2 linked regions of the Cereibacter sphaeroides 2.4.1 genome follow. The main gene of each other region encodes a partner of the protein of the gene in region 2 in a complex. Links are inferred from orthologs where the notes say so. Each region holds a gene or a part of one and is shown on either strand. Other genes may lie near its edges.

Region 1 (2,875 bases), 660 kb from region 2 along the record:
TTCGGCCAGCGCGCGGGCATTGGCAAGAATGAGCGAGATGAGAAGCGCCTTCTGCTCGCCCGTCGAGCATTGCGCGGCAGGAACGTCCTTGGCTGCATAGATCGCCGTCAGATCCGCGCGATGCGGCCCCACCAGCGTCCGCCCCGCGGCCATGTCGCGCCGCCGCCCCTCGGCCCAGGCGGCGCCGAGATCCTCGGGATCGTCCGAGGCCACGGACAGCATCGCCCTCGGAAAGGCCGTCTCGGCCGCCCCCTGCGCCGCCATCAGACGCGCCACCGCCTCGTCCCGGTGCGCCCGGATCGCCCGCGCGGCCTCGGCCATCCGCCCCTCGAGCGCGCCATGCCAGTGGGCATCGGCCACCTGCTCCTTCAGGAGCCGGTTCCGCTCGCGCATGGCCTTCTCGTAATCGAGCACCGCCTCGGCATGATGGGGCGCGAAACTCATCGCCACCCGGTCCAGAAAGCGCCGCCGCCCCTCCGCGGCTTCGGTCCAGAGCCGGTCCATCGCAGGCACCAGCCAGACGATGCGCAGCAGCCGCCCGAGCATCACCTGCGTCGCGGCCTTGCCATCGACCCGCACCTGCCGAGCGCCGCCACCCTCGGCCCAGGTCTCGATCTCATGCCCGGAATGAAGGCCCGTCACCGCGGCCGCCACCTTCCAGCCGAGCGCCTCGGGCCGCCGCGCGATCTCGTCGGCCGCCGCGCGCCGCAACCCCCGCCCCGGCGAAAGCAGCGAGATCGCCTCGAGCAGGTTGGTCTTGCCTGCTCCGTTCGACCCCACGAAGGCCACCGGCCGCCCGTCGAACCCCATCCGCGCCGCACGATGCGAGCGGAAGTGCGAGAGAGCGAGGGATGTGACGGCAAGCCCGCGCATCCCTTCTCCTTTCATTCTGGGGAAAATATCCCGGGGGTGCGGGGGCAGCGCCCCCGCGCGCCCTTCGTCACACGCGCATCGGCATCACGACATAGACCGCCGACATGTCGTTGCCTTCGCGCATCAGCGTCGGATCGCCCGAGGAATTGAACAGGAAGACGGCATTCTCGCGGTCCACCTGGCTCGCGATCTCGAGGAGATATTTGGCGTTGAAGCCGATCTCCAGCCGCTCGTCGCCGTAGGCCACCGCCAGCTCCTCTTCGGCCGCGCCAGAGTCGGGCGCATTGACCGACAGAACCAGCCGGTCCTCGTCGAGCGAGAGCTTCACCGCCCGCGACCGTTCCGACGAGACGGTGGCCACCCGGTCCACGGCCTTGGCAAATTCCTGGGCATCCACCTCGAGCCGGCGCGCATTCGCGGTCGGGATCACGCGGCTGTAATCGGGGAAGGTCCCGTCGATGACCTTCGAGGTCATGGTGATCTGCGGGGTGGCGAAGCGCACCTTCGTCTCCGAGACCGAGACTGCGATCTCCACCTCGTCATCGTCCAGCAGCTTGCGCAGCTCGTTCACGGTCTTGCGCGGCACGATCACCCCGGGCATACCCTGCGCCCCCTCGGGCAGGGCCGCATCGATCCGCGCCAGCCGATGGCCGTCGGTCGCCACGCAGCGCAGAACCGACCCCTCCTCGCCCGTCGCCACATGCATGTAGACGCCGTTGAGGTAATAGCGTGTCTCCTCGGTCGAGATCGCGAATTTGGCCTTGTCGAACAGCCGCCGCAGCACGGGGGCCGGCGCCTTGAAGGTCGAGCTGTATTCCGAGCTCGCCATCACCGGAAAATCTTCCCTGGGCAGGGTCGCGAGGCTGAAGACCGACCGGCCCGCCGTCACCGTGAGCCGCCCCGAGGCCGGGTCCTCGGACAGGCCCACAAGCGCGCCATCAGGCAGCTTGCGGACGATCTCGTGCAGCATGACCGCCGAGACGGTGGTGGCGCCCGCACGCTCGACCACCGCGGGCGTGCGGTCCACCACTTCGATGTCGAGGTCTGTCGCGCGGAAGGACACGGTGTCGCCTTCGGCCTCGATCAGGACGTTCGCGAGGATCGGAATCGTGTTTCGACGCTCGACGACCGACTGGGCCTGACCCACGGCCTTGAGCAGAGCCCCGCGCTCGATGCTGATCTTCATTCCCTCACCCCTTCTTGACGCGGACGCCGAAACTGCCCGGTTTCGCACCGAACCTCAAGATTTTTCCCGACTATGGATGGATTGCGGGGAGCGTCAAGCGCCCCCCGGGCCACAGGCTCAGGCCTGCAGCAGACGGCGCAGCAGTTGCAGATCGTCGGCCAGCTGCGAGTCGGTCGCCATCAGTTCCTCGATCTTGCGCACCCCGTGCATGATCGTGGTGTGATCGCGGCCCCCGAAGCGACGGCCGATCTCGGGCAGCGAGCGGGGCGTGAGCTGCTTGGCCAGATACATGGCCACCTGGCGCGGCCGGGCGATGGTGCGCAGGCGCTTCGGGCCGATCATGTCCGACAGGCGGATGTTGTAATGTTCCGCCACCTTGCGCTGAATTTCCTCGATCGTGACCTTGCGGTCCGAGGCGCGCAGGATGTCGGCCAGACAGTCCTGTGCCAGATCGAGCGTGATCTCGCGGCCCACGAGGCTTGCGAAGGCGAAGAGGCGGGTGAGGGCCCCTTCGAGCACGCGGACGTTCGTGGTGATGCGGTGCGCCAGAAACTCGAGCACACCGTCGGCGATCACGAGGCCGCGGTACTGCTCGCGGTAGAAGTCGGCCTTCTGCTGGAGGATGCCCAGACGCAGCTCGTAGTCGGTGGGATGCAGGTCCACCACGAGGCCGCATTGCAGGCGGCTCTTGATCCGCTCCTCGAGATCCTTGATCTCGCCCGGCGCGCGGTCGGCCGAGATGACGATCTGCTTGTTCTGGTCCACCAGCGCGTTGAACGTGTGGAAGAACTCTTCCTGCGTCGAGTCCTTGCCAGC
Region 2 (8,148 bases):
CTCGGGCGCGAGGCCCGGATTGGCTTCGGTGAAAGCCTCTTCCAGCACGCGGGGCGGCAGCGAGATGTCCACGGGCAGGTGCCGGAGCGGCTCGGGGACTACGACGCGCTCCACCGCGCGGCGCATCAGCGCGAAATAGTCCGTGGCCGGCAGGCCCGCGCAGCGGCCGTGCTTCTTCCATTGATGCCACGCGAGCCCCGGCGCGATCAGATCGGCCATCCCGGCCGTCTCGCGCCGCGACGGATCGCGCTCGGTTGTCAGGCAGAAGGCGGGCCAGCCCTGCTCGCGCTGCGGCCAGAGCCCGTGGAGCACGAAGCCGCGGCCCCAGCTGCATTCCTCGGCCCCGCGTGCCTCGCCCTCGAGTGCGCACCAGGTGGGCTCCCAGCTCAGCGCGAGGATGTAATGGGTGAAATCCCCCGCCCGGTCGTGGTCTGCGAGCGCGGGAGCCGCAGCCAGCGCAAGCGTGAAAGCCAGCAGACGCATTTTCACTTCCCCTCGCGGTGGAACGGCATTATATGCCAGCGTGAACTTCCCGAAAACGAGAAGACGCGGCCCGGCCGCAGCCGTTTTCCCGGCATGGTCAAGATTTGCAGAGGATCGTCCGATGAACAAGCCGCTGATGTCCAAGGCCACCGCCGTCTGGCTGATCGACAACACCACCCTCTCGTTCCGCCAGATCGCCGATTTCTGCGGAATGCACGAGCTCGAGGTGCAGGGCATCGCCGACGGTGACGTGGCGACCGGCGTCAAGGGGTTCGATCCCGTCGCCAACAACCAGCTCGACGCGATCGAGATCGAGAAGGGTCAGCGCGACCCGCTCTACAAGATGAAGCTCAAGTTCAACCCCGCCGCCGTCGGCGAGGAGAAGCGCCGCGGCCCGCGCTACACGCCGCTCTCCAAGCGGCAGGACCGGCCGGCGGCGATCCTGTGGCTGGTGAAGTTCCACCCCGAGCTCTCGGACGGCGCCATCGCCAAGCTCGTGGGCACCACCAAGCCCACCATCCAGTCGATCCGAGAGCGCACCCACTGGAACATCGGCTCGATCCAGCCCATCGATCCGGTCGCCCTCGGCCTCTGCCGCCAGACCGAGCTCGACGCAGCGGTGCAGCAAGCGGCCCGCCGCAAGGCCGCCGAAGGCGTGGTGATGAGCGACGACGAGCGGCGCAAGCTCGTCTCCACCGAACAGTCGCTCTCGATGCCGGACGAGCCGCGGATGCCCTCGGGCCTTGAGCAGTTCGGTCGCAGCGAGGAAGAAAAGCGTCCCGCCGATTTCTCGGATGCCGATTCCTTCTTCAATCTGCCGCACGGCGACGATGCGGACGAGGAAGAAGACGAGGATCCGGCCCGCTGATCGGCAGTCTACCGCTCATTCTGCGGCGCAGCAGGCTTTTGCATTGATGGGGGCGCTTCGATGAGCGACCACGGGAACAACCGCCCTCGGGCGGTTGTTCCCGTTTGAGCCGCGTCGATTGATGTGACCATTTCCCTCCCGGCAGGGGGCTCCGCCACTTCCGGTCGCGTAGCCGCCCCCAATGCAGGACCGACCATGCCGCCCAATCCTTCCCGGAGTTCCGCCGCGCGCATCAACGGCGTGGACGTGACCCGCTCGCTCGCGATCATGCTGGCCATGCTGAGCCATACGCTGATCCAGTTCGACGTGTTCGAGGCGTGGCACGGCCCGACCGCCACCTTCACCCGCTTCGCGATCCAGACCGCGCCGGTGACCTTCATCTGCCTGTTCGGCGCGATGCTCGAGATCGTCTATGCGCCGCGCTTCGCTGCGGGCGGGGCCGAGGCGGCTACCCGGCAGCTCTGGACGCGGGCGCTGCAATGCTACCTGCTCTATGCGCTGACGGTGATCGCGCTGCATGTCTCGGGCGGTCAGTCGCTGGGCTATACGATCCGCTGCCTCCTGATGCTGGGCGTGACGCCCTATGCGGATATCCTGAAGTTCTACGCCCTGGCCCTCCTCGCCGCGCCCCTGCTCCTGCGGATGCGGCTCCGCCACGGGCTCGGCGCGGTGCTCCTCTTTGCGGTGGCGGTGCCCGCCGCCCATCCGCTGCTGGCCCAGCTGCCGGAGCCGCCGTTGCTCTTCGGGCGCGACTACCTCCAGAAGCCCGCGAGCTTCCTCTATGGCGGCACCAGCGAGGCGGGCGGCCCGTCGGTGCTGCACGGGCTCGCGCTGGTCGCGGCGGGCATGATCCTCGGGCGCGGCGTGCGGCTCCTCCTGTCCGCAGAGGCGTCCGAGCGGCGCCGCGGCGCGCTCGTGCTCGGGCTGATGCTGGCCACGACGGCCGGTGCCTCGGCGGCGCTATGGAACTGGCAGGCGCCCTACCAGACCGTCGTGGCGATCGCCGACATGAGCCTGCGCAACGACAACCATCCGATCTATGCCGCCATCGGCCTCACGGCCACGCTTCTTGAGGTGTTGCTGGCGGTGCTGCTCTTCGACCGGCTGGGGCGGCGGTGGGGCAAGCCCGTCCTGTTCCTCGGGCGGACCAGCCTCTTCACCTTCTCCTTCGGCAACATCCTGCTCTATCTCGCGCCCGAGCGGCTGCCCGCGCTGGGAGGCGGCCTGCCGCTCGCGCTTGTCTTCTTCGCGATCATGCTGGGGCAGAGCTGGCTCTTCCTGCGGCTGATGACCCCGGTCTCGCCCGAGGCCAGCCGGGTCTGGACGCGCATTGCGACCGGCTTCCAGCGCCTCGTGCGGGGGATGCAGCGCCCCGTCGACCGGACCGTCTCGAGGCTCGTACCTGCGAGCGCGTGACCCGCACCCCGGGGGGCAGGCGGCCGCTCCGGGGATTTGACAGGTGGTTCGGGGGCAGAGACGGTTCGGGGCCGGCCCTCAGAACCGCCGGCGGGCGCGGAGGGCGGCACCGATGGTGCCGTCGTCGAGATAGTCGAGCTCGCCGCCGATGGGCACGCCCTGGGCCAGCGACGTGACCTGCACGCCCGAAGGCTCGAGCACGTCGGCGATGTAATGGGCCGTGGTCTGGCCGTCCACCGTTGCATTGAGCGCGAGGATCACCTCGGAGATGCCCTCCTCGCGCACCCGCTCGGCGAGGCGGGGGATGCGCAGCTCCTCGGGGCCGACCGAATCCAGCGCCGAGAGAACGCCGCCCAGCACATGATAGCGGCCGCGGAAGGCGCCTGCGCGCTCGAGCGCCCAGAGGTCGGCCACATCCTCCACCACGCAGAGCTCGCCCGTGGCGCGGCGCTCGTCGCGGCAGATCCCGCAGAGATCGGCGTTCGTGATGTTGCCGCAGCGCACACAATCGCGCGCGCTGGTCGCGACTTCGGCCATGGCCTGTGCCAGAGGGGCCATGACGGCCCCCCGCTTCTTCAGCATCAGAAGCACCGCCCGGCGGGCGGAGCGGGGCCCGAGCCCCGGCAGCCGCGCCATCAGCTCGATCAGACGCTCGATGTCGCCGGGGGCTTCGGCCATGTCAGAAGGGCAGCTTCATGCCCGGCGGCAGGCCGAGGCCTTCCGTTAGCTTGCCCATCTCTTCCTTGGCCCGTTCCGAGGCCTTGGACTGGGCATCCTTGATCGCGGCGAGGATCAGATCCTCGACCACTTCCTTCTCCGAGGCGACGAAGATCGACGGGTCGATCTCGAGGCCGGTCAGCTCGCCCTTGGCGGTCGCCGTGGCGCGCACGAGACCCGCGCCCGATTCGCCCACGACGGTCATGCCGCCCAGATCTTCCTGAAGCTGCGCCATCTTCTCCTGGAATCCCTGCGCGGCCTTCATCATCTTGGCCATGTCGCCAAGACCGCCCAAACCCTTCAGCATTCGTTGCTCCTCTCAATTGTCCTCGAACGGGTCCCACTCGTCCTCGACCTCGGGCAGAGCCTCGGCCGCGGCCTGTTCCTCGAGCCTGCGGATCTCGGCGATCCGCGCGCCCGGGAAGGCGGCCATCACCGCCTGGACGAGTGGGTTTTCCAGTGCGCGCGCCTCTTCTTCAAGGCGCCCCTTGTCGCGCTCTTCGGCGAGCGTCGGCGCGCCGCCGCCCGAGACGACCGAGATGCCCCAGCGCCCGCCGGTCCAGCCCTGCAGCCGCTGCGACAGCCGCGCGGCAAGATCGGGGGCGGCGTCGGGTGCCGGCTCGAACTCGATCCGCCCCGGGGCGAAGCGGACGAGGCGCACGCCGGTCTCGACCTCGTACAAGAGCTTCATGTCGCGCTTCTGCCGGATCAGCTCGACCATCTGCTCGAAGCTCTGGCAGGGGAGGGTGCCGGGAGCGAGGGCCACGGCCGTGGCGGCCCCCGAGGCCTGCGGCGCCGGGTGCGCGGCGCGCGGCGGGGCAGCCTGCATCCGCGCCATCGGCGCGGCAGGCGCCGCCTGCGTGCCCGCCTGAACGCCGCCGCCCGGGCCCGGGCCGGGCCGCGGCTCGGACTGGAGCCTGCGGATCAGCGCCTCGGGATCGGGCAGATCGGCCACATGGGTCAGGCGGATCACCGCCATCTCGGCCGCCATCATGGCGTTCGGCGCCAGCGAGACCTCCTCGATGGCCTTGAGCAGCATCTGCCACATGCGGGTCAGCACCCGCATCGGCAGCCGCTCCGCCATCTCGAGCCCCCGTGTGCGTTCGTCGGGCGGCGTGGTCGGATCCTCGGCCGCCTCGGGGCTGATCTTGATGATCGAGATCCAGTGCGTGATCTCGGCCAGATCGCGCAGCACGGCCATCGGGTCGGCCCCGTCGGCATATTGGCCGGAGAGTTCGGCCAGCGCCGCTGCCGCCTCGCCCTTCATCACCAGATCGAAGAGATCGAGCACGCGGCCGCGGTCGGCCAGCCCCAGCATCGCGCGCACCTGATCGGCGGTGGTCTCGCCCGCCCCGTGCGCGATGGCCTGATCCATCAGGCTCATCGCGTCGCGCACCGACCCTTCGGCCGCACGGGTGATGAGCGCCAGCGCATCGCGGGTGAGTTCTGCGCCCTCTTTCCCCGCCACGCGGGAGAGGTGGGCCATCATCACCTCGGGCTCGATCCGCTTCAGGTCGAACCGCTGGCAGCGCGACAGCACCGTGACCGGCACCTTGCGGATCTCGGTGGTGGCGAAAATGAATTTCACATGGGCGGGCGGTTCCTCGAGCGTCTTGAGCAGCGCGTTGAACGCGCTGGTCGAGAGCATATGGACCTCGTCGATGATGTAGATCTTGTAGCGCGCCGAGGCGGCCCGGTAGTGGACCGAGTCGATGATCTCGCGGATGTCGCCCACCCCGGTGCGCGAGGCGGCGTCCATCTCCATCACGTCGACATGGCGGCCTTCGGAAATGGCGCGGCAGGGCTCGCACTGGCCGCAGGGCTCGGTCGTGGGGCCGCCGGTGCCGTCCGGGCCCACGCAGTTCAGCCCCTTGGCGATGATCCGCGCCGTGGTCGTCTTGCCCACGCCCCGCACGCCGGTCATCACGAAGGCATGGGCGATCCGGTCCGCCGCGAAGGCGTTCTTCAGCGTGCGCACCATCGCGTCCTGACCGATCAGGTCGGCGAAGGTCTGCGGGCGGTATTTGCGGGCAAGGACCTGATAGCCTTGCTCGGGTGTGTCGGACATCGGGCCTCGGCGGATTCGGGGTCAGCCCCGAGATTAGGGCGGGGGAGGAGCGGCGTCCACCCGAAGGGGCAGGCGCAATGCAGCCCGCGCGTGGAGGCGCTGCCTGCGCAAGCCTCACGGAACCGGGATCTTTCGCTGCATGATCGGGGAAAGGTGAGAGGCTGGACATCGACCCAGACGGGGCTCGTTACGGCTGCTTCCTTCCGGACCTGACCGGGTTGGCGAGGCGCCTGCCCGCGCCAACCTCTCGCGGCCGATATAGGCCGGGCCGGGGGCATTTGCAAGCGCCCCGCGGCCGCAGGCGGGGCATCGCGCGCGGCCGTCAGAGGGCGAGGCGGAAGCGCGAGAACCCCGCAGGCGAGGAAGGGAGCCGGGTCAGATCGAGGAAGGGCGGCGGCTCGGCCGGGGCGGGGGCCGTCTCGAAGATCGCCGTGGTGCCGGGCATCGGCCGGAAGCGCCAGAAGCGGGGCACCTCGGGGGCCAGCGGCGAGGTCCGGGAGATGTGGCGGCTCAGGATGTCGCGGATCGGCTCGGTGCCGATCCAGGTCGGCAGGGGGCCGAACTGCCGGCTGCAGCTGGCGGCGCGGTAGCTGTTGGTGGCCACCGCGAAGGGCTGCGTCGGGTCCAGCGGCCGGTCCTGCCAGCGCAGGTCGAGGATGCGCCGCGCCTCGGGGCGGACGATCCGGCCGTGGGCGTCGTAGCGCGCGGGCTGGGCCAAGTCGATCGAGAAGGTCAGTCCCTGGATCGGGTCGAAGCCGTAGCTCGGCATCTCGGGATCGAGGAGCGGCTGGTCGACTCCCCCCGGTTCGATCCGGGCGAAGAGGCTCGCGGCCCGCTCGAGCCATTCCGCGATCTGGGCGCCGGTCAGCCGGACGGCGGCGATGAGGTTCGGGTAGATATAGAGATCGACCGCATGGCGCAGCGCGAGCGGTCCAGCCGGCACGTCGCTGTAATGGGCAGGCCCGGCGCGCCCCCCCGCCTTGAAGGGCGCCGCCGCCGACAGGATCGGCAGGCCCGCGAGGGGGCTTCCCGCGATGTGCTCTGCCAGATGGGCGGCCTGCGCCTCGGCTACGAGCGACAGCGAGGCCGTGGGCGCCACGAGGGCGAAATGGCTCGCGATCCGCACCGTCGAGTGGCCGATGGGGCGGCGGATGTGGCGGAGGGTCTCGGCATGGGCGGGCGCGGCAAGCGCGGTGAGCTTCGGGCAGGCCTGCACGGGGCTTCCCGCGCGCCGCACCGGGCGGGCCTCGACCTGCGCCTCCGCCACGCGCCAGCCTTGGGCGTCCCGGGCCAGCAGGAGATCGATCACCCCCAGATGCGAGCCGCGGGCGCCGGCCATTACGGCGGGCTTGCCCGCGAGCCGCCCCAGCGTGGCATCGGCTCCGGGCCGCGGCGGGAAGCCCGGCGCGGGAAAGACGAGGTGGCTGTGGCCCGTCACCACCGCGTCGATCCCCTCGAGCGCCGCCACGGGCAGCGCCGCATCCTCCTGCTCGGGCTGGGCCTCGGGCGCGCCGATCCCCGAATGGCAGAGCGCCACGACGAGATCGCAGCCCTCGGCCCGAAGCGCCGCCAGATGGCCCGCCGCCGCCTCGGCGATGTCGCGCACCTGCAGCCGGTCGCCCAGCACGGCGCGGTTCCACACCGGCACCTGCGGCGGCAGGAGGCCCAGCACCCCGATCCGCAGACGGTGCGGCTGCCCCGCCTCGTCGATCATCTCGCGGTCGAGGATCGCCGCCGGGGGCAGCAGCGTCCGGTCTGCCGCAGGCTCGGCTCCGAGCGTCAGCAACGCATTGCTCGAGACGACGGGCCAGGTCGCGTCGGCGAGCGTGCGGTCGAGATGATCCAGACCGTAGTCGAAGTCGTGGTTGCCGACCGTCGCCGCATCGTAGCCGAGGGCCTTCATGGCCGCGATCAGGGGATGGATCCCTTCGGGCGCCCGCTGCGCCCAGAGATCGCCCATCGGCGTGCCCTGCAGCAGATCGCCATTGTCGAAGAGCAGCGTGTTCGTGGCTTCGGCGCGCGCCTCGGCGATGAGGGTCGCGGTGGTGGCGAGGCCCAGCCCCGGCGCCGGCCGGTCGGCATGATAGTCGTAGGGCAGGATCTCGGCATGAAGGTCCGTCGTGGCGAGCAGGCGCAGCCGGAGCCGGGCCGGGTCTGCGGGCGGCTCCGCCAGCACCTGCGGCCGCCTCTCGCGGTGATCGTCCTCTCGTCTCATGCCCCGGACTTCCTTCTTCGGCGCGGCCCTGCCCGGCATTCCTGCGCCCGCCGCGGCTTCCGAAGCGGTCGCGCGACAGGCATGGGTATCGCCGGGGCCGAGGCTAGGCCGCGCGGCCGGGATGTTCCAGCCCCCCGGCCATGGCATCTTCGCCGTCCGACCCTTGGCCCCTGCCGCGCGGCATGGCATGACGGCCCGGGGCGGCCGGACCGCCGGATCTGGAGGAGCGGCGGCATGCGGATCGCGGAGACAGTGACCTTCGGAGGGTCGGGGCTCGACCGGGCCGGCCGGCTGAGGGGCGATGCCGCAAGTCTCGCGCGGCTTCTGGCGGGCGACTGTGTCCTGCCGATCTGGCGCGGCCGTCCGCTCTGCGCCGAGGAA

What was found.
Region 1: the proteins of RSP_RS11875 (region 2) and dnaN are in contact, whole or in part, in a cryo-EM structure (PDB 8GIZ), measured with the Escherichia coli proteins. The link is inferred for Cereibacter sphaeroides 2.4.1 from one-to-one orthologs.

Annotation. Positions count from the first base shown.
Region 1 is NC_007493.2:3,111,359-3,114,233, reverse strand. It holds dnaN (DNA polymerase III subunit beta), read right to left. Parts: upstream 2,060-2,875; coding sequence 941-2,059; downstream 1-940. Other genes in the region: dnaA (chromosomal replication initiator protein DnaA), read right to left, coding at 2,177-2,875; recF (DNA replication/repair protein RecF), read right to left, coding at 1-873. UniProt on the Escherichia coli protein: Confers DNA tethering and processivity to DNA polymerases and other proteins. Acts as a clamp, forming a ring around DNA (a reaction catalyzed by the clamp-loading complex) which diffuses in an ATP-independent manner freely and bidirectionally along dsDNA.
Region 2 is NC_007493.2:2,453,531-2,461,678, reverse strand. Bases 3,179-6,074 are described here. They hold RSP_RS11875 (DNA polymerase III subunit gamma/tau), read right to left. Parts: upstream 5,553-6,074; coding sequence 3,804-5,552; downstream 3,179-3,803. Other genes in these bases: RSP_RS11865 (bifunctional 2',3'-cyclic-nucleotide 2'-phosphodiesterase/3'-nucleotidase), read right to left, coding at 5,875-6,074; RSP_RS11880 (YbaB/EbfC family nucleoid-associated protein), read right to left, coding at 3,447-3,791; recR (recombination mediator RecR), read right to left, coding at 3,179-3,445. In the rest of the region: RSP_RS11900 (ribonuclease T2 family protein), read right to left, coding at 1-483; RSP_RS11895 (DUF1013 domain-containing protein), read left to right, coding at 605-1,351; OpgC domain-containing protein, read left to right, coding at 1,547-2,767; more of recR, read right to left, coding at 2,846-3,178; more of RSP_RS11865, read right to left, coding at 6,075-7,767; nudC (NAD(+) diphosphatase), read left to right, coding at 8,002-8,148. UniProt on the Escherichia coli protein: Part of the beta sliding clamp loading complex, which hydrolyzes ATP to load the beta clamp onto primed DNA to form the DNA replication pre-initiation complex.